3 regions of the Anaerobacillus sp. ABD4_527 genome follow, and region 1 is predicted to be linked to each of the others. Evidence: riboswitches for the same ligand, from Rfam matches in the RefSeq annotation. Region 1 holds a riboswitch; each other region holds the start of a gene.
The links. Region 1 has a riboswitch for thiamine pyrophosphate ahead of thiE (thiamine phosphate synthase). Riboswitches for the same ligand answer to the same signal wherever they lie in the genome.
Positions count from the first base shown of each region.

Region 2: linked by a shared signal. The riboswitch ahead of thiC (phosphomethylpyrimidine synthase ThiC) and the one ahead of thiE (thiamine phosphate synthase) in region 1 are both predicted to bind thiamine pyrophosphate.
Region 3: linked by a shared signal. The riboswitch ahead of tenA (thiaminase II) and the one ahead of thiE (thiamine phosphate synthase) in region 1 are both predicted to bind thiamine pyrophosphate.

Region 1 is NZ_JBSWXZ010000001.1:1,050,102-1,057,517, reverse strand. It holds gene ACXAHI_RS05585 (LTA synthase family protein) at 1-1,673, shown strand, start outside; gene ACXAHI_RS05580 (M14 family zinc carboxypeptidase) at 1,785-2,972, shown strand; TPP riboswitch at 3,023-3,139, shown strand; gene thiE (thiamine phosphate synthase) at 3,212-3,862, shown strand; gene thiS (sulfur carrier protein ThiS) at 3,846-4,043, shown strand; gene ACXAHI_RS05565 (thiazole synthase) at 4,040-4,819, shown strand; gene thiO (glycine oxidase ThiO) at 4,834-5,934, shown strand; gene thiD (bifunctional hydroxymethylpyrimidine kinase/phosphomethylpyrimidine kinase) at 5,951-6,766, shown strand; gene ACXAHI_RS05550 (ABC transporter ATP-binding protein) at 6,860-7,416, shown strand, end outside.
Region 2 is NZ_JBSWXZ010000002.1:252,133-259,548, reverse strand. It holds gene ACXAHI_RS13520 (ABC transporter ATP-binding protein) at 1-1,642, opposite strand, end outside; gene ACXAHI_RS13515 (DUF3885 domain-containing protein) at 1,878-2,510, opposite strand; gene ACXAHI_RS13510 (serine protease) at 2,570-2,737, opposite strand; gene thiC (phosphomethylpyrimidine synthase ThiC) at 2,756-4,534, opposite strand; TPP riboswitch at 4,671-4,785, opposite strand; gene ACXAHI_RS13500 (GyrI-like domain-containing protein) at 4,953-5,426, shown strand; gene ACXAHI_RS13495 (DUF817 domain-containing protein) at 5,396-6,217, opposite strand; gene ACXAHI_RS13490 (helix-turn-helix domain-containing protein) at 6,217-6,441, opposite strand; gene ACXAHI_RS13485 (DUF2975 domain-containing protein) at 6,443-6,913, opposite strand; gene ACXAHI_RS13480 (alpha/beta hydrolase-fold protein) at 7,082-7,416, opposite strand, start outside.
Region 3 is NZ_JBSWXZ010000001.1:50,709-58,124, reverse strand. It holds gene ACXAHI_RS00250 (DegV family protein) at 123-977, shown strand; gene ACXAHI_RS00245 (DUF3941 domain-containing protein) at 1,058-1,189, shown strand; gene ACXAHI_RS00240 (energy-coupling factor transporter transmembrane component T family protein) at 1,268-2,062, opposite strand; gene ACXAHI_RS00235 (ABC transporter ATP-binding protein) at 2,046-3,473, opposite strand; gene ACXAHI_RS00230 (ECF transporter S component) at 3,485-4,063, opposite strand; gene tenA (thiaminase II) at 4,060-4,752, opposite strand; TPP riboswitch at 4,870-4,972, opposite strand; gene ACXAHI_RS00220 (histidine kinase N-terminal domain-containing protein) at 5,021-6,148, opposite strand; gene ACXAHI_RS00215 (SDR family oxidoreductase) at 6,287-7,156, shown strand; gene ku (non-homologous end joining protein Ku) at 7,415-7,416, shown strand, end outside.

The DNA.
Region 1 (7,416 bases):
TACTAATAATCGATTTCATTGGTTCTTTCATATTATTCGCTAACGTCGTTTATTATCGTGAGTTTACAGACTTTATCACGATCCCATTGTTATTCCAAACAAATAACATGGGTGAACTTGGAAACAGTATTACGGAGCTTGTAAGTGGATATGACTTCTTCCTGTTCCTTGATATCATCGTGTTAGCTGTTTACCTCATGGTACGTAAGACGAAAACTTTTGAAGTTAAGAAGAAAGAAATCGCAATTGTTTTCGCAAGTGCAATTGCGCTTTTCGCAGTCAATGTAGGTCTTGCAGAGACAGAACGTCCACAGTTGTTAACACGTACATTTGACCGTGAAATGCTTATCAAATATATCGGAACATATAACTACCATGTTTACGATGCTGTTCTCCAGTCTAAAGCAAAAGCGCAGCGTGCATTTGCAGATGGCAGTGAGATTGTGGATATTGAAAACTATGTCAAAGCAAACCACGTCGAACCAAACCCAGAAATGTTTGGAAAAGCAGAAGGTAAAAATGTTATCCTCGTTTCACTTGAATCTACACAAACCTTCGTTGTAAACGAAGAAGTAGATGGTAAGGAAATCACACCTTTCCTTAATGATCTAATTGAAGATAGCTATTATTTCCCTAACTTTTATCACCAAACAGCACAGGGGAAAACATCTGATTCAGAATTTATCGTTGAAAACTCATTGTACGGACTTCCAAGTGGAGCGGTTTTCTTCACACATTCTGGAAATGAATACAATGCTAGCCCTGAGGTTTTAAGTGAAGAAGGTTACTACAGTTCAGTTTTCCACGCAAACAACAAGAGTTTCTGGAACCGTGATGTTATGTATGATGCTCTTAAATATGACAAGTTCTACGACATCAATGATTTTTCTGTAACTCCTGAAAACTCGATCGGGTGGGGACTGAAAGATGAGTACTTCTTTGATCAGTCGATTAAATATTTGAAGACAATGCCTGAACCTTACTATGCAAAGTACATTACGCTCACAAACCATTTTCCTTTTACACTTGAAAAAGAAGATGAGTACATCCCAGAGTGGACTTCTGATGATGGAACAGTGAATCGTTTCTTTACGACTGTAAGATATCAGGATGAAGCACTTAAGAAGTTTTTTGAGCGCATGAAAGAAGAAGGGCTATATGAAGATTCAATCTTCGTATTGTATGGAGACCACTATGGAATTTCTCAAAACCACAACAAGGCAATGGGAGAATTCCTTGGTAAAGAAATTACACCATTTGAGACCACTCAACTACAACGAGTACCTTTAGTTGTTCATATGCCTGGTCAAGAAGGCGAAGTGATGGAACAGGTTAGTGGTCAAATTGACTTAAAACCAACTATTATGCACCTTCTCGGAATTGAAACGAAAGATATGATTAAGTTCGGTAACGATTTATTCGCAGAAAAGCAAGATAACTTTACAATTCTTCGTGACGGAAGCTTTATCACTGAAAATCACCTTTATACCAATAACGTTTGTTATGACAAAGAAACTGGAGAGGAAACGGATAAAGCTGCCTGTGAACCATACATGGAGAAAGCTAAAACGGATCTTGCCTATTCCGATAAAATCGTCTACGGCGATCTGCTTCGTTTCTTTGGGGAAAACAACGAACAACCTGCTGGTGAAAGCGAAAAAACAGAACAGTAAGTAAAGAACCATGCCCACAGGGCATGGTTCTTTTGTTTTTGTTTATTAGCATACAACGATGAGCTCTCTACATAGCATAGTATGAAGGCTTCTAGGGTGGAGGGATTGCATATGAGAGTAAGAGTGAAGAGTGGAGATACGATGTGGAAGTATAGCAGAGTATTTCAAATACCAATGCAGCTTATTATCGATAGCAATGAAAGCGTTGATCCAAATCGGCTAGTCATCGGAGATATGATCAATATACCTGGTTACGTAACGAAAAGCTATACGATACGAAAGGGAGATACACTCTGGAGTATAGCTTTATGGTATGACGCGCCTTTGGATGGAATCTTACTCATTAATGATGCCAATCCTTTCGCGTTACAAGTTGGAGAGAAAGTAAACGTCCCCATTCGAATGGTTTGGCCTCTTGTGAATCCCGAGCAAAACTATACTTATGAAACGATGGTAAGAGATATTCAAAAGCTGTTAGCTGTTTATCCGTTTATAAAACGGTCAGTTATCGGGGAGTCTGTAATGGGGAAGCCTATTCCGGAATTACGAGTAGGCGTGGGTTCGAAGAAAGTCCATATGAACGGTTCATTTCATGCCAACGAATGGCTTACAACAGCTCTATTGATGAAGTTATTAAACGATTACTTAATGGCACTTACGAACACACAGGTGCTAAGTGGTGTTTACTTGCCACCTCTTTACGATTCTACATCCCTTTCAATTGTTCCCATGGTAAACCCTGATGGAGTAAACTTGGTCATTGATGGCTTGCCAGAAGAAGAGCCATATCGCACGTTAGCAAACGATCTAAATAACGGGAGTGACGATTTTAACCGTTGGAAAGCGAACATACGAGGTGTAGATTTAAACAATCAGTATCCTGCTAAATGGGAAATAGAGGCAGAACGGAAGCCGAAGAAACCATCACCGAGAAATTTTCCTGGTTATGAACCTCTAAGTGAGCCTGAAGCAATTGCAATTGCAGAACTCTCACAACGTAGGGAGTTTGACCGCGCACTAGCATTCCATTCTCAAGGAGAGGTCATTTTTTGGGGATATGAAGGTCTTGAACCTCCTGAATCTGAAGTTTTAGTTACTGAATATTCAAGGTTGAGTGGCTATCGCCCGATTCGCTATGTTGATAGTTTTGCAGGCTATAAAGACTGGTTTATTCAAGATTTTAGAAGCCCCGGCTTTACAGTAGAGATAGGAAAGGGAGAAAGCCCGCTTCCTATAAGTCAATTTGGTAAGATTTATAACGATACGATTGGGATATTTCTATCCTCTCTATATATGTAATTTACTTGTCATCATTCTGATTGTTTGCCATAATGAAAGAGAATTGAATAGTTGTTGACTAGGGGTGCCTACGTATTCGGGTAGGCTGAGAATAGGAAACCAATACTTTCTATACCCTTGAACCTGATCTGGTTTATACCAGCGTAGGGAAGTCGGTAGAGGTATTTGATATAATAACTGCCCTCATTCCATACGCGGAATGAGGGCTTTTTATATTTTTTGAGAAAGGAAGGATTCAAATGAAAGATTTTAACCTATATGTTATCACCGGTGAAGAATTTCATCCTGATCGAAGTTTATATGATGTGATGGAAGAGGCAATGTTAGGCGGAGCTGAAATTATCCAACTTCGTGATAAGCACAGTAGCAAGAAGGTGATTTTGGAAAAAGCAAGGATACTGCGTGATATGACGAGGAAGCACAATGTAACGTTTATCGTTAATGATCATATTGATGTTGCACTGGCAGTAGATGCAGATGGTGTTCATTTAGGACAGGATGATCTTCCGATAAGCGTAGCGAGAAAAATAATCGGTACGGATAAAATCATAGGAATCTCGACTCATAAGATAGAGGAAGCCCGCCTTGCAGAAAAAGAGGGGGCGGATTATATAGGAGCTGGACCTGTTTATAAAACGAATAGTAAAAGCGATGTGGTGGATCCAGTGACTACAGCTTACATTCATGCCGTTGCATCAGAAATTACAATACCGTTCGTTGCGATAGGTGGAATCAAGCTCCATAACGTGGAGGAAGTTTTAAGTGCTGGTGCGTCCCGGATATGTGTAATTAGTGAGGTTGTGGGTAGCTCTAACGTTCGAGGTACTAGTGAAGCATTCATCGAAAAGATTACACGTTCAAAGGAGGTTAATCATGAGACTTCACATTAATGGTGAAACGCATGACCTTGAAGTATCGACTATGACGGATGTGATTCATCACTTCCAGTTGCAAAAAAGCTTGGTTGCGACTGAATTAGACGGAACGATTATCGACCGAGAAGACTGGGACGAGACAGAGCTAAAAGATGGCATGAAAATTGAACTTGTTCAATTTGTTGGAGGTGGATGAAGATGAACGATGTACTAACAATCGCTGGAAAACAATTCGAATCTAGATTATTCCTAGGTACTGGGAGATACCCTAATCCCTTCGTACAAAACCAGGCGATCGAAGCTTCGGAGGCTGAGGTATTAACGTTTGCGATCAGGAGAATCAATTTGAACTCTCCTAACGAGGATGCAATTCTTCAGCACTTGGGTAACAAAACGTTTCAATACTTGCCTAACACTTCTGGTGCTACATCTGCTGAGGAAGCAGTTAGAATCGCTAAATTAGCTAGGTCTTCAGGGTTGAGCAACTGGATAAAGATCGAAGTGAGCAGAAATGACAAGACGCTATTGCCAGATCCAATTGAAACAGTAAAAGCGACAGAAATTTTAGCGAATGATGGATTCGTAGTCTTACCTTATACATCGGATGACCCAGCATTGTGCTACAGGTTACAGGAAGCTGGAGCAGCTGCAGTGATGCCTGGTGGTTCTCCCATCGGAACTGGGCTTGGAATCTTGAATCCATATAACATTGAACTTATTACAGAGGAGTTGACGGTTCCTGTCATCGTTGATGCGGGATTAGGTAGTGCAGCGGATGTAACAAAAGCGATGGAGCTTGGTGCTGATGGCGTGTTGTTAAACACGGCAATAGCCAAAGCAAGAAATCCAGTCAAGATGGCTGAAGCAGTAAAGCACGCGATTAAGGCAGGAAGGCTTTCTTATTTATCAGGTCGAATACCTAAGAAAAAGTATGCTACCGCTAGTAGTACGATCGACTATATTTCGAAGTAGGAGGGTGTTAAAGCATGGCTAGCGTTTCAATAGTTGGTGGAGGTGTCATCGGCCTGTCGATCGCGTATGAGTGCAGGAAACGTGGGTTTGAAGTTACCGTGATTGAAGCGGGAGTATGTGGTGGACAAGCTTCTGGTGCTGCTGCTGGGATGCTTGCTCCTTATTCCGAGATAACCGAAGACCCTGATGATTTTTTCCGATTATGCCAGAGAAGCCTTAATCTATACCCTGATTGGGTCGAGCATATCATGCAATCATCCAATGAATCATTTGAATTTAGCAACTGTGGAAGCCTTTATGCTATTTTTCATGAAGCCGATCTCCTTTCGCTAGAAGCAAAGAAACGGTGGCAAAGTGAATATGGTATTGAGTCCTATATCTTATCAGGAGATGAAGCTAGAGAAAAGGAGCCTTTACTCTCTGACGATGTATACGCTGCCCTTTGGTGCCCTGCTGAAAGTCATATCTATGCACCGGGATATGTAAAAGCCTTGATTCAAGCGTGCAGAAATGTTGGCGTTAGCATCATAGAACATGCTGGAGACGCAGAGTTAGTAGATGGTGAGCCCCACCTTGTTACCACAGATAAAGGCTTGATAAAAAGTGACTTTATTGTGCTTGCAACAGGAGCATGGTCACAGAAGTGGGAAATAGGACTAAATTGCTCATTACCTGTTTTTCCGATCAGAGGACAGATTTGTGCATATGATGGCCCATCACTAGGTCATATCGTGTTTACGAGTCAAGGTTATTTTGTTGGAAAAGAGAACGGAACCCTCATTGCAGGTGCATCTGAAGATATAGCGGGTTTTGACACAAGTGTTACGGAGCATGGGATAAACCGTTTAGAATCTTGGAGCAAAAAAGTGTTACCAGATCTGAGAGAAGAACAACCTTTTCATAAATGGGCAGGCTTAAGGCCAGCCTCACAGGACGGTTTTCCGATCATAGGAAAGGTTATAGGAAAACCATCAATCCTTATAGCGTCAGGACATTATCGTAATGGAATATTACTCAGTCCAGTAACGGCGGAAATCATCGCAAATGAAATCGAAAAAATGCCACAAGAAATTCCAATCGAGAGCTTTAGACCTGAACGGTTTCAGTTCGTTTAGAAGGGGATGAAAGGAAATGTTTAAAGTACTAACGATTGCAGGGTCTGATAGTGGTGGGGGAGCTGGGATTCAGGCTGATCTAAAGACGTTTCAAGAGAGAGATGTGTATGGGATGAGCGTTATAACTGCACTCACTGCCCAAAACTCTCTAGGTGTTCACGGTATCTATCCGCAATCTTTAGAAGCAATCACGAAACAAATCGACGCAGTGTTATCGGACATCGGAGCGGATGCAATTAAAACAGGGATGCTCTTTTCTGCAGACATTATCCAAACCATTGCTTTGAAATTGAAAGAGTACAGCGTAACGAATCTCGTGATTGACCCTGTCATGATTGCAAAAGGAGGTTCGACGCTTTTAGAAGAAGAAGCAGTTGAGTCATTAAAAACAGACCTATTGCCGTTAGCTTCCGTTATTACTCCAAATATTCCTGAAGCTTCGGTGTTACTGAACGGTATGGAAATTCAAACGATCGAAGACATGGAAAAAGCGGCAATGGAACTGTCTCACTATGGATGTCAAGGAGTGTTAGTCAAAGGTGGTCATATGAATGGGAAGGATTCTGTTGATGTTCTTTACGTAGATCAAAAATACTATTACTACGAATCTAATAGGATCAACACGAAACACACTCATGGTACAGGCTGTACCTTTTCGGCTTGTATCGCAGCGGAACTTGCAAAAGGAAAGTCCATTTCTGAATCTGTATCCGTTGCAAAAGAATTTATTACTTTTGCGATAAAGCATTCCCTTCCGTTAGGTAGCGGGATCGGTCCTACTAATCATGCTGCTTATCGAATAAATCAAAGAGTTGATACCCACTCCTATTGAAGTGGGTATTTTTTTTGAACCCTTATAGCTGGTGAATAGAAACGGGATATGTTATAAACGATAATGATAACTCTATTGAAGAAAGGTCAAGTAATGAAACCAATAATCGCTGCAAAAAATGTGAGAAATGAACGTGTGAAGAATGTTGATTTTGAACTAATGGAAGGAACTTTAACTACGGTTATTGGACCTTCAGGTTCTGGGAAAAGTAGTTTGCTCATGCTATTAAATCGCCTAACGGATCCTGAAGAAGGTGAAATTTCTTACAAAGGAAGTCCGATGGCTGACTATCCGATTGATGAATTAAGAAGAAAAGTTGGTATGGTGTTTCAGCAAGCTAACTTATTCGATGGTACTGTTGAAGACAATTTAAAGTTCGGTCCTTCCCTGAAAAAGGATTGGGATTCCAAACTAGGCGTTTCTTTATTACAAAAAGTCCACCTACCTGAGGATATGCTAACGAAAGATGTGGAACATCTTTCTGGTGGGGAACAACAAAGAGTAGCGTTAGCTAGGACGCTTGCTAATGATCCTGATGTGCTTTTACTCGATGAAGCAACGAGTGCGCTAGATATGAGAACAGTAGAAATAATAGAAGAATTATTAGATTGCCTCGTAACAGAAGAAGGGAAGACCATCGTAATGATCAC
Region 2 (7,416 bases), on a different contig from region 1:
CTTCTTCAGAAATGCCGTCTTTCGTAACGACCATAATCCGGTCCGCATTCTTGATCGTCGCTAAGCGGTGTGCGATGACAAGTGTCGTCCTGCCAACCGTCAATTCATCCAGCGACTTTTGAATCGCTTCTTCTGTTTCCGTATCCAATGCGGAAGTCGCTTCATCCAAAATAAGAATAGGAGGATTCTTCAGGAAGATTCTCGCGATCGCAAGCCGCTGTTTTTGCCCTCCAGAAAGCTTCACACCACGCTCTCCAATAACCGTATCGAGTCCCTCTGGTTGATCAGCGATGAACTCCTCAAGCCTCGCTCGTTTCGCTGCTTCTAAAATTTCTTCATCCGATGCGCCAAGCTTTCCGTATTCAATATTTTCACGAATCGTTCCTGAGAATAAAAAGACGTCTTGCTGAACGATACCGATTTGACTGCGCAGCGATTCGAGTTTCAGATCACGAATATTTGTGCCATCAATTGTGATGTCTCCGCTATGAACGTCGTAAAAACGAGGCAGAAGACTGCAAAGCGTTGTCTTCCCGGCACCTGAAGGGCCAACGAACGCCACCGTCTCCCCAGGTGAGATCTGTAAACTAACGCCTTTAAGAATCGGATTCCACGATTCATACCCAAACCTCACATCGTGATACACAATGTCACCTTCTAGTTCTTTATGAACAGCTTGAGGTGTATCTTCAATATCCGGAGCAGTATCCATAATTTCTGTATACCGCTTAAATCCTGCAATCCCCTTCGGATAGCTTTCAATAACCGCATTGATCTTCTGAATTGGACCAACGAGAATATTTGCAAGAAGGATAAAGGCTACAAACTCACCGTATGTTAACTGATTTTGAATAACAAAATACGTGCCGAACAGTAGTGTCGTTAACGTCACAAGGCGCATCGTCATGTAGTTTGCCGTTACATTTTGCGCCATGATTTTGTACGATTGCAGTTTCGTTCCTTTATAGCGATTGTTTTCTTCTAGAAATTTTTCTTGTTCATGCTTTTCATTGGCGAACGCCTGCACAACACGAATGCCACCGATGCTATCTTCGACTCTAGTATTAATTTCTGCGACGCGATGGAACATCTTACGAAACGTTCTCGTCATCTTTTTATTAAAGTAAACAGCAAGGATGATGAGGAATGGAATCACGATGAAAGAGATGACGGCAAGTTGCCAATTGATCGTGAGCATAAGAACGAACGAACCGACTAGCGTCATCAACGCAACGAAAACATCCTCTGGTCCATGGTGGGCAACTTCTCCAATCTCCTCTAAGTCTTTCGTCAGACGTGAAATACTATGCCCTGTTTTATTCCCATCATAATAAGAAAACGAAAGCTTCTGCATGTGTGTGAATAGCTTCTGCCTCATATCTGTCTCAATGTTGATTCCAAGCATATGCCCCCAATACGTGACGACATAATGCAGTCCTGTATTCAACAGGTACACGAGAAGCAATCCTAGACAAGCGAACATGATGAGCGACCAATTTTGTTCAGGCAATAGCCGATCGATTACCTGATTGACTGCGAGTGGGAAGGCCAGCTCCAATATACCGACAAACACGGCACAAGAGAAATCTAAGATAAACAGCCACTTGTATGGACGGTAATAAGAAAAGAAACGTTTGAGCATGGAACCATCCCTTTGTTAGCAAATTTTCGAATACTATGTAAGTGGTTTAATTGAAAACCATTATCAACTAACTATGCTAATCGATTTAGACGTAGTAGTCAATCTTTTATTCTATGATGAGAAGCTAGTTTTGAATACGTTTAGTATTTTACTTGAATGAACTTTTGAACATATATTTCACTGACCTCATAGTGAGGGAGTCTACCTTCAGTAAGGTACACTCCCTCTCTGCATGTTAGGTAAACCGCTTTTCGACTTCTTCTCTGTCGTAGTTTAAAATCCAGTCGTTATAGCGATTATACATGCTTCTTATTGATTCAGGAGAGGTAGCAAGCAAATCACATCCTCTATCGTCATAAACGTGATAGATCGTTTTCCTATTGATATTGATGAAGTATACCCTATGATGAATCAGTGGTTTTATACCCATATCGTGATTACAAATCGCCTTTAACATAGATCTATACTTAAGATCGGACGTCTTGCATTGCAACGTGAACCTATGCGTTTTACATCCCTCCTCTTCCTCTTCTTCTAGGAGTAGAGAAGGAATTGTTTTCTGGTTTACTTTATACAGTAGCGATTTCTCTTTCACATATGGCGAAAAAACCTTCAATTTATGTTTGTGAGCTTTTCCTTCTGTATCGTGATAGACATCGACTACTACAAAGATGTCTTCCGTTTTTGAATGTAATGATTCAAATAATGTGATTGCCCGATGGTATACCCCTTGCATATAAGCACTGTCTTTCCCAAGATGATACCCCACTCCTAATTCGAACCGTAGTCCAACGTTCCAGTTATATAATAACGGAGGCTGTAGCTCTAAGTTCGGAAAAGTCTCGTTTAGATAGTCATTTACAAGCAAATTTGCACCTCGTTTTTTCCTATGTCTCTTCAATTGTTACGTTAAATGAAGTGTACACGTTAATAATATAAGATTTCTACCTTATGACACTTCACGCATTTTTCATAGTTTTGATCTCCTTCAAAGTGATGATCACAGTTTTCTTGAAACGCTTTTAACTGATTCTCGAGCAGTGAAAGGTGATGTTTCGTAACGTTAATTTCTTCTTCAAGTTGTTGAACGTTCATCATGTCGCCCCCTTCATGTTATCGGTAAATCGACGATCCATTTTCTTTAAACTCTGCAGCTTTTCTCTTCATCCCATTTTCAATATCCTCTTTCGTGAACGTTTCATTTTCTTTTACGAAATGTCGGATATCTTGAGAAATCCTCATACTGCAGAACTTTGGTCCACACATGGAACAAAAGTGTGCTGTTTTTGCTCCCTCAGCAGGTAAGGTTTCATCATGATACTCCACTGCACGTTCTGGATCTAAAGACAAGTTGAATTGATCTCTCCACCTAAATTCAAACCGTGCTTTCGAAAGGGCATCATCTCGGAGTTGTGCCCCTGGATGCCCTTTCGCTAAATCAGCTGCATGTGCCGCAATCTTATACGTGATCACCCCTTCTCGAACATCTTCTTTGTTTGGTAATCCTAGATGTTCTTTTGGCGTAACATAGCAAAGCATCGCCGTACCGTACCAACCGATCATCGCTGCCCCAATTGCAGACGTAATGTGATCATACCCAGGAGCGATATCTGTTGTAAGTGGTCCCAATGTATAAAATGGCGCTTCATCACATAGCTCGACTTGTTTGTCCATGTTTTCTTTAATCAGATGCATAGGCACATGTCCTGGTCCCTCAACCATAACTTGAACATCATATTTCCACGCCAATTTTGTTAGTTCTCCAAGGGTTTCTAATTCAGCAAACTGTGCGTCATCATTGGCGTCAGCAATGGATCCAGGACGCAAGCCATCTCCTAGGGATAAAGAAATATCATAGGTTTTTAAGATCTCACAAATCTCTTCAAAGTGCGTATACAAAAAGCTTTCTCGATGATGATACAAGCACCACTGCGCCATGATCGAGCCGCCACGAGATACGATTCCCGTTAACCGTTTAGCCGTAAGCGGCACATATTGTAATCGAACACCGGCATGAATCGTGAAGTAATCAACACCCTGCTCTGCTTGCTCGATTAATGTATCTTTGTAAACCTCCCAAGTTAGATCCTCAACAACATTGACCTTTTCGAGCGCTTGATAAATTGGGACGGTCCCCACTGGCACAGGTGAATTACGTATAATCCATTCTCGAGTCGTATGAATGTTTTTCCCCGTTGATAAATCCATAATCGTATCTGCGCCCCAGCGTGTTGCCCAAGTCATTTTTTCCACTTCCTGTTCAATCGATGAGGAAACGGCAGAATTTCCAATGTTCGCGTTAATCTTCACATGAAAATTGCGACCGATGATCATCGGCTCAATCTCTGGATGATTGATGTTCGCAGGAATGATCGCACGGCCTTTAGCCACTTCAGCTCGAACAAATTCTGGATTCATCTTTTCTCTAAGTGCGATGAATTCCATCTCGGGAGTGATCACTCCCTTTCTAGCGTAATGAAGTTGCGAAACGTTCTTTCCCTTCTTCGCTCGCAGTGGTTTTCGATTTAACCGTGAAAAATGACTCATTCTCGGATCATTTTCATCTTTGTATCCATTATCTTCTGGCTTCATTTTGCGCCTTTCATACTCTTCAACGTCTCCACGTTCTTGAATCCAGGTTTTACGAAGTGCTGGGAGCCCTTTTTCTAGATCAACAGTATATTGTTGGTCTGTATACGGACCACTAGGGTCGTATACACGAACCGGAGGATTCTCCTCTTCACCAAATGTCCCTGTTGTCGGACTCAACGCGATTTCACGCATCGGCACCTTGATATCCTCTCTCGATCCTGAGATATACACTTTTCGACTACCTGAAAAACTAGACATAATGGAAATGCTCTCATTGCTTGGTGTAGATGATGTTGACATCATAAACTCTCCCTTTTTTTGAAATAAAGGACGAGATGAATCAAACCATGTGCAGAAGCCTATCAAAACATAAAAAAGCCGGGTCCATTGTCATTCATCGGACCCGGCTCATATGTAAACAGACGTTGCGTTACAGTGATGATCGTTCTAACTTCCCTACGCTGGCATGATCCAGATCAGGTCCAAAGAGTCAAGAAACTTCAAAGCGTTTCCTTCTCAGCCCAGCTCATTGGGCTCCCCTAGTTAACTCTATTGTATTTGATTCTAGTATATAGGAGTCTTCTAAAAATACAATAGCTACCGTTATAGAACGATTCTATTTACCTATGCCTAACGATTACCTCTTCTATCAAATTTCCTAAGATGTTCATGCTATGATTGTGAGGAAAATACGTTTATAAAAATGGAGGCGACTACAATGAATTACGAAAAACTACACTGGAACGAAGATCGTTATTATGTTGGCCTAAGCTATCCAGGTTCCCTTTCCCTTAACTCCTTAGAAGAAGTGGATCTACCGTCTTTCTGGACAACGTTCTCGGAGCAATTCATGAACCGTCACGTGAGTCACCTTGTCCCAAAGGAAGAAGCGATTGGCTATATGAAAGAAATCGAGCACGGAAGTTATGCATACACAGCAGCGTGTGAAGTCACAGCATTCGGTGAAACGAGTGGTTTTGAGAGAATCATCATCCCAAAAGGAACGTATTTATCATTTGAAATCAGCTTTCGTAATAAAGACCGTGACATTAAATCAGTCTATGATTACATACAAAAAGAAAGACCGTCGGGTATCGATCTTTCTTACTGCTTCGAATATTATCCAGAATCCTTTAACCATGAAGATGAAGAAACATCGCTTTATTTCATCGTTCCTCGTATTGAGAGATAGCTAGAGCTAGAAGATGTACGTGGCAAACCAGAACTTTTCCCTTTCACCTGCTTTAACGTCGCTACGATCAGAAAGCTGACGATCACTAAGAGAAGCCACGAGCTTACCTTTCCAAGGTGAACAAGACTCCAGGCATCTCTCTGGTTCGGGTATTCCCAGGCGCTAAAGAAAGTCGCGATGTTCTCTGCGATCCATATGAAAAATCCGATAAGCACAAATGAAAGCGCAATCGGCATACGGTATTGCTTTCCTCCAACCTCATACGTGACCCATGATTGAAAGAAGACGAAGATGACGAGCGCAGATAACCACCAGCGAACATCGATCCAATAATGATGAGTGAAGAAGTTTAGGTAGATTGCAGCCGCAAGTGGAACGACGAGCCACAAAGATGGCCATTTGACCAATTTTACGTTCAGCCTTCTCCACGCCTGACAGAGATAGCTCGCAACGCTCGCATACATAAATCCGCTGTACAACGGTACGCCAAAAACCTTTGAGTAACCCTCTGCCGGATATGACCAAGAACCCATGTGCACTTTAAAAAGCTCTAGTGCGAGACCGATGAGGTGAAACATCGTGATCACCTTCAATTCATCTCGCGTCTCAAGACCAGAACGAATCATCCACCACTGCATGACTAAACAGATTAAGAGTAGCCAGTCATATCTCGGCAATAGGGGGAGCGGAACGAACTTCGTAAGAGCTAAGGAAGCAAAGATAACGACCGGGAACAAGCAGGATAGCGCTTGCTCCCACCCGAACCTGACGAGCTGCTTAAGTGGCCCCATCACTTACCGCTCTCGTTTTTATATTCCAAAATATCGCCAGGCTGGCATTCCAATGCCTCACATATCGCTTCCAACGTTGAAAATCGAACCGCCTTCGCTTTTCCATTCTTCAAGATCGAAAGGTTCGCCATCGTGATACCCACCCTTTCCGAAAGTTCCGTCACACTCATTTTTCTTTTCGCTAACATCACGTCGATATTAATAATAATCGCCATGTTCTTCACCTCAAACCGTTAGATCATTTTCAGATTTGATTTCGATCGCACTCTTCAATAACTTCTGAAGAACAGCCGCAAATACTGCGATCACAAGAGAAGCAAAGATGATGACTAATCCGATCGCAATAACTCCTGGTGCATCATCCCTCTCACCTACTATATAAAAGAACGGCATAACGAGCATATACAACACACTGATGGTTGCTGCAGAAAACTTGATCGTTCGTAGCGATTTCACAGAAGAATCAGAAAATGCTTCTTCTTTATCGATAAAGCTTAACAGTTTTAGAGCTTGATACAATGCAACATAGAACGGAATGGCAGCAGCATACATTCCAATTAAAATGGGATAAAGAAATGTTTGACCCTCAGCTGCTTCAGACGCAATCGCTGGTAACGCAAAGATACACAGTGCAAGTACCGCTACCCCAATGACGACTACAACGATTCTTAAAAAATTCGTTGAACCTAGTTTCAATGTAAACACCTCGCTTGCTTGATAGGTTGAATATACCTCATTATTTATTGTTTTTCAATAAATAATTATTAATTATTGATATGTATTTATTGTTAATATATTCTCTTGAATCTAGATCACAAACGAGTACAAAAAAACTTACCCCATTTGGGATAAGCTCTTCATTCCTCACTTAAAGACATATTCCAGCCCTCTAGGAAACGTTTCACGCCACCATAGTACGTCATGTCCACCGTTAAACACGTCATACTTTACATCATAGCCATTTCGTTTGAGCGCTGAATACGTTTGGTTATTGGCTTCTTGTAACTCCGGAACTTCCAACCTACCTGCATTCATGTAGATCCGTACAGGATGTTGCTTTGACCCATTTTCCATGTGATGAACAGGCCAATCGACCCACTTCTTATGATTGAACGAACCCGATTGTGATAAAACCCCACCGAATAGATCCGGCCGTGACATTGCACTATAAAATGCGGCCAACCCTCCTAAGCTAGCTC
Region 3 (7,416 bases), 1.0 Mb from region 1:
AGGGTTTTTGAAATAAAGCCGAACAAGCTTTTGCTTTACGATATAATCATTGATTTTAAACGATTCTAGGGATAAACTTTAAGAAACTAGCCTGAAACAAAATTAAGAAAGGACGGTTCTTTATGAGTGTACAAATCATTACAGATAGTGCCTCTGATCTTCCAGAGGAGTTAGTGCAAAAGCACAACCTCGAAATCATGCCTCTCATTGTCATTTTAGAAGAGAAAGAGTATTTCGACCGGGAAGAGATCAAATCAAAAGAGCTATATACTGCGTTACGAGATGGAAAATTAGCGAAGACCTCTCAGATCCCTCCCGCTCGCATCAAAGAAACATTTACCAAGTTCGCAAAAGAAGGGCAACCGTTTATCTATATCGGCCTCTCCTCTGGTATATCTGGAACGTACCAATCTGCAGCCGTAATCAAGAATGAAGTCCAAGAAGAATACCCTGATGTCGAAATGGAAGTCGTTGACTCAAGAGGCGCTTCTCTTGGATATGGGCTGATGGCGATTCACGCTTCTGAACTTTCAGCACAAGGAAAGAACGTTGAAGAGATACTCGAAAGCCTTAACGAGTCATACATCGATCATATGGAACACATCTTTACTGTAGATGATCTTGACTTCCTACAAAGAGGTGGCAGAGTAAGTAAAGCATCTGCATTCTTTGGCGGCATGTTAAAAATAAAGCCGATCCTCCATGTGGAAGATGGAAAACTCGTTCCCATCGAAAAAGTCCGTGGAAAAAGCAAGGTGTACAAGCGGATGGTTGAGATTATGGAAGAACGTGGTGTGAACCTTCAATCTCAAGTGATCGGCATTTCACATGGTGATGATCTTGAAAGCGCAGAAAAACTAAAAGAAGCGATCCAAGAGAAGTACGGTGGACAAGATTTCATTATCACTGAAGTTGGTGCCACGATCGGATCTCACTCAGGTCCAGGTACACTTGCCTTATTTTTCCTAAATAAGTAAATAGTATGCTACATAGTATCTCCTTCAACTGTGTACCCTAAAAGTAGTGATTTAAACTATGGGTCCAAGGAGGGAATTTAGTGCCTAATACAACAGACAATAATAAGAAGCCAGTGGATCATAATGCGAAGCGAATGCTGAAGAATGATCAAAAAGAAATCAACCGTGAAAAAGGGAAACATCAGTATTCAAAGAGCAGTGATCATCTATAAAAATCAAGCAGGCTGAACAATCAGCCTGCTTTTTTGTTTTAAAAAACAAAACTGCCGATTGCTCGGCAGTTTTCATTCTCACTTTCTTACATCCGTAATTTCATAAGCGGGAACTTCTAACCCTAACCAGACCATCGTCACTACTCCTAGGACAATGTACAGAACAAACAGTCCATCAAATTTTGATAAACGGGTCTCATAATAATACGTTCGTTTTCCATTATGGAACTGCTTCGATTCCATCGCCACTGCTATTCGATGCGCTCTCCGAATACTTTGCGATAAAAGCGGCACAGCATACAACGTGATGGTTTGCGTAATCCTCTTCCATCCTTTCTCTTTCTTTACTCCACGAACTAACAGTGCATTCTTAAGCTGTTGAAATTCTTCCACCATCATCGGTAGGATACGTACTGCAGCCATAAAGCTATATGCAAACCGAGGTGGAACTTTTAGCTGCTGAGTCAATGAGTAAAATAGCAGAACAGGTCTGGTCGTGAGGGCAAAGATCAAACCGAGCAATGCAAAGTTAAGTGCTCGGAATCCAATATGAAGACCTCTGTAAAAGCTCTCTTCTGTAATATGAATGAGTCCCCACTTCCACCACGTCGTCGTTCCCTGTCCAAAAAAGATCATGCTTGTTGAGCTAGAAACAAACAAAAGAAGAAACGGAATCATCAAGATCAACAATAGCTTTCTTTTATGTCCTGTAAAGAACGACACAAGAATGAGTGGAAGCAGCGTTACATACGTGATGATATTTGGATTATGAATAAACAACAGTCCTAAAAACAAAAAAAGAAAAAAGACGAGCTTAAAGGCAGGGTTCATGCGATGTAACCACGTTTCACTGTAATCAAGAGTCAACTGCATGAACGACAGCCTCCTCTCTTCGATTCGCGCTACGATCAGACACCATTCTCCCTTTCGAGATGATCCACTCTCTCGTCGCGTACGTTTCTACGATGTTTGGATCATGAGTAACCATCATAATGGTGATCCCTTTTGACCGTAAATCCTCGAAAACCTCCAATAGTTTAAACGTATTCTTCGCGTCCTGTCCAAACGTTGGCTCGTCTAACAATAGGACCCGTTGGTTTCCAAACAATGCCGTTCCAACACTCAGCTTGCGCTTTTGTCCCGTGGAGAGCTGATAAGGATGCTGATGTTGATGTTTTAACAACTCATAGTTTTCAAGCCAGGTCGTGACTCGATTCTGTACGTCCTCAGACACCGAGTATGCTAACTCATCGTATACCGAATTCGTAACAAATTGAAATTCTGGATTTTGAAATACAAACGCTAGTTTTTCTCTAGCTTCTTTTATGGAGTGCAACGCTTTACCGTCAACATGTACATCTCCAGTTGTTTTCAACACTTGCATGATACTAAGGAGGAGGGAGCTTTTCCCTGCTCCATTCTCGCCAGTGACGACGATCCACTCACCTTCATGTATCACTGCTTCAGGAAGTTCAACAAGACACTTCTTCCCTTTGAATCCTTTTAAATCCTTAATGGTCATAACAGAGAGGGCGTTCTTCGTCTCCCTTTTCAGACCATGCTCGTGTTCTTTCCAAATACCAGGGTACCAAATTCCGAATTCCTTCATCTTATGTTTATAAAAAGAAAGAATCGTTTCAGGATCACTATCTGCAAGTATTGTTCCTGTATCGTCGAAAAGAACAACGCGATCTACAAAATCGATCACATGATCAACTTTATGTTCTACGATTACCATCGTTTGATCGTCTTCGATCTTCTTTATCGTCTCCCATACGTCCTTCGTCCCATCAGGATCTAAAAGAGCTGTTGGCTCATCCAAATAAAGGACATCTGGTTCTAAAGATAATACAGAAGCAATAGCAAGCCTTTGCTTCATTCCTTGAGAGAGCGTAGCGATTTCAACATGAGGGTCATCAAAATGTAACCCAACCTTATTGAGGTACGTATTGATCAACCCCTTCATCTCGCTTCTAGGGATGGCACGGTTCTCTAAAACAAAAGCCATTTCCTCATCTACGTAAGGCATACAAAATTGTGCGTCAGGATCTTGAAACACATACCCTGTCGCTTCAGGAATCATCTTTTCTTCGACTTTCATTGGGACTGGTACTGCCGCTGGGATGAGTCCCGATAGTACTTGGAGCAACGTTGATTTCCCACAGCCACTAGGTCCTAGTAAAAGTACCTTTTCCCCTTTTTCAATATGAAGTGTAAGGTCTTCAAAAAGCAGTTCAGATGCTCCTGCATATTTCACTCTAAGATTCGTCACTCCTACTTTCATAAGCTGCCTCCTTACTTATCCAATGCTTTGAAGTCCTCATCACTTGCAGGTCTGACAAGGCTTGTCACCCCTGTTTTTTCAAGAGCTTCCACAAGGAAGTAAGCAAAGATTCCGGCGATCAATAAACCACCAAGAACTCGAGCAGAGATCAATAATAGTAAGTTCCAAAGTGCGAGATCTAAAATGTATCCGTAAGCTACATCCATGATCAACGAACCTGCAGCTGCTGCGATTCCACTGAGAGCAGCTACAAATGCGGTGTAGCGCTTATATCTAAACAGTGCAAAGACAAGTTCAGTTCCAAGACCTTGAACGATCCCATATAGAAGAACAGAGAGACCATACTCTGAGCCGACTAAGAATTCACCTGAAGCGGCTGCTGTTTCAGCAAGCAGTGCTACACCTGGCTTTCGTAAGATCAACATCGCGACTGTTCCTGCTATAAACCACATGCCATATACGATGTCCCCAACATGAAGGCCAAATGGTTTCACAAGGTTATAAACGGGGCCCCAGAGTTTATAAATGATGCCAAAAACAAGTGCGATGACGATGGTGATCAGAATATCTGAAAGTTTTAATTTGTTCATATCCGCTCTTCCTCAAGCATCGGAACAGGCCACTGTTCAATCGTATATGCCATCTCCCAAAAACCATACTCAAGTTGACAGCTTTGAATATAAAGGTCTCTCATTCTCTTAAGCTCAGTTCCCGAAGCAGATTTAGCTCGTTCGTTTACAATTTCCCTAAGCTGATCTGTTACAGATACCATCTCTTTTTCACCGTAAAATGTGATCCAATCATAAAATGGATGTTCTTTCCTTGGGGAAAGGTCTTCAATTAGTCGCTGTCCGATCTCTTGATACGTCCATGGACAAGGAAGTAGAGCGGCAGCAATATCTCCTAATGATCCAGAATGAGCTGCATCGAGCATGTGTCTCGTATAATGATGGGCAGTCGGGGCGAGCGGAAATCCTTGCAATTCATCGTATGTCACGCCTGCCACGTTACAGAAGTTCGTATGAGGGTGGACTTCACTGTTTAAAACAAATGTGATTTGTTGATTGAAGAATTCCATTTCCTCTCTCTTCTCACATTTCGATAGTGCGATTCCATAAATACGAGCAAACGTATTCAAGTACTCGAAATCCTGCTTCACATAATGAATAAGCTGCTCTTTCCCTAGCGTGCCATCAGCGATGCCCCTCACGAATGGATGTTGGTAAATGGCCTCAAAAATTGGTTCTGCTTCTCTTCTAATTTGATCAGTAAACAACATAATAAAGCTCCTTTCCGCTTATCATCCGCCTGATGATGAGGAAAGGAGCTCACATGCACGAACATCAACATTTTTGAAGCAAAACAAAAACCGCTCCAAAAATGGAGCGGTTGCGTTATGCATCCGTCTCCACTTTCCTCCGCTGGCGCTAACCAGATCAGGTTCAAAGGGTCCAGGTTTTCCTGTCTCAGTCATGTGCATGACTCCCCTAGTGGACTATAAGCATTTCATATTATAATCTTAAAGCTACTATTCATTTCTTTCTCTGTCAACAATTTTCTGGAAGTTTAATTACGAATGTTGTTTCTTCTTCAGTTGAACGCACTGAGATCGTACCACTGTGTTTTTCAATAATTTGCTTGCAAACCGAGAGCCCAAGGCCTGTTCCAAGCTCCTTCGTACTGATAAAAGGTTCAAAGATACTCTCAACAAGATGAGAAGGAATCGGATCTCCGTTGTTCGTAATATGAGTGATGACAAAATCACCCTCTTTAAACCCCTCAACCAAGACCCTTCTCGACTCTTGATCGTTTTCACTCAACTCTTCTATCGAGTTGATGACGATATTAAGAACAACCTGTTTAAGCTGTTCCTCTACCCCGCAAACGATTAATTCAGGAGATATCGCTGTTGTCACTTCAATATTCGACTCAAGGAACCTTGGATATAACACATCGATAGAATACCCGAGCAAACTAGTCATGTTAACCTTCGTTGGCGTGTCGTCGATTCCGCGCATTTTTGAGAGGAATAAAAATTGACGAACTTTTTCTTCAAGGTTATTCATTTCCTCATTAATAATTTCGAAATAGTGTTTCCTCAACGCTTCTTGATGCTGACCTTCTAATAGTTTCAGAAAGCCTTTTATCGAAGTGAGTGGATTACGAAATTCATGCGCAAAGCTAGCCCCTAACTGTCCAAGGATTGTCAGTCGATCGCTGTGCATCTCTTTAATAAACAAATTCTTATCTTGGATAATACTGTCTTTCTGCTTCGTATACTCCGTCACTGAATGGTAAAGGTAAGAATTAAAATAATTATTAATCATATCTGATGCTCTTGATAGATCGTCTCGATTGAAATCCGATTCATTTAAAACAGAAATGACCACGGAACGACCCGAATTGATATTTGCTACGAACTCCCCTATATTCACATTCGCTTGAATACGTTCCGTTGCGATTTTCTTTGTTAACGTTACAATCCAACTTTCATCTTCTGTCAAAATATAATGAGAAATCAATTCTACCGTTCGTTTTCCATTATTGATAATTTCTTCATAGTACGGATCATCATTCGAGAGCTTTGCGATGTTTAGCCACTTTTGAACAATTTTTGGCTGACTATCTTTTAAAAATGCTGCGAGTTGTTGTTCAAACTGTTTATCATTTTCCATGGCGTTCCCTCACTGACTACTTATGCTTGTTCTAGTTTATCATGAATTATTAATTCCTACATGAAGCAATGTTTGAAAACTAACAGGAATGGTAATCACTACCATAGGTAAAATTATTCTTGAGGAGATGATCTGATTATGCGACCAGATTTTAAACAAACGGATGGTCAACCAGCTCAACATCAAAACCATCAACCAGGCTCACAAGAAGAAATGAATCCAAAGCCATTGATCGAAAACTGGGATTACAAAGGGTCTGGCAAGCTTACGAATAAAGTTGCTCTCATTACGGGTGGTGACAGCGGGATTGGTGAAGCTGCAGCTCTCGCCTATGCAAAAGAAGGAGCTAAACTCGCAATCGTATACTTAGATGAAGAAGAAGATGCGCACAACACGAAAAAACTCATCGAGGAGCATGGCGCTGAATGCCTTCTGCTCTCGGGTGATATCGGTGATGAAGCGTTTTGTCAAAGCGTGATCAACCAAGTGATCGAAGCTTATGGCACCCTTGATATCCTGATTAACAACGCAGCCGAACAGCATCCTCAGAAAGGGTTAGAGGATATAACGGCAGAACAGCTTGAAAAAACGTACCGAACAAACGTGTTTTCCATGTTCCATCTAACAAAAGCCGCTCTCCCTCATTTGAAAAAGGGTAGCGCGATCATCAACACGTCTTCCATAACAGCTTACGAAGGAAACGAACAGTTGATCGACTATGCGAGTACGAAAGGTGCGATCACGTCGTTTACTAGGAGCATGGCAAAATCGCTCGTAGGGAAAGGCATCCGTGTGAATAGCGTTGCACCCGGCCCTATTTGGACACCATTGATTCCGTCCACTTTTTCAGCAGATAAAGTGAAAAACTTTGGAGCGAACACGCCGATGGGACGTCCTGGGCAGCCTGAGGAACTCGCTGCTGCTTATGTGCTTCTTGGTTCGGACGACTCTTCCTATATGACAGGTCAAACGATCCACATTAACGGCGGACAGTATATGACTTCATAGTTTCAAACCAATCCTCCCTTTTTGGGGAGGTTTTTTACTTTCGCTAATAAAAAGGATATTCGGACAATAAAACGAGATTCTGGACAATAAAAAGGATATTTGGCTAATAAATTTGTTTTTTAGACAATAAAGCTCTCTTACGTGCAAATCCGACTCCTCTTTCTCTCCAAATGATCCCCAATCACCTCCTTTTATCTGCATGCTTTATCGTTCATGAGACATTCTAACAGTATAGAGAAGCTGAAAGGATTGAATAAAAT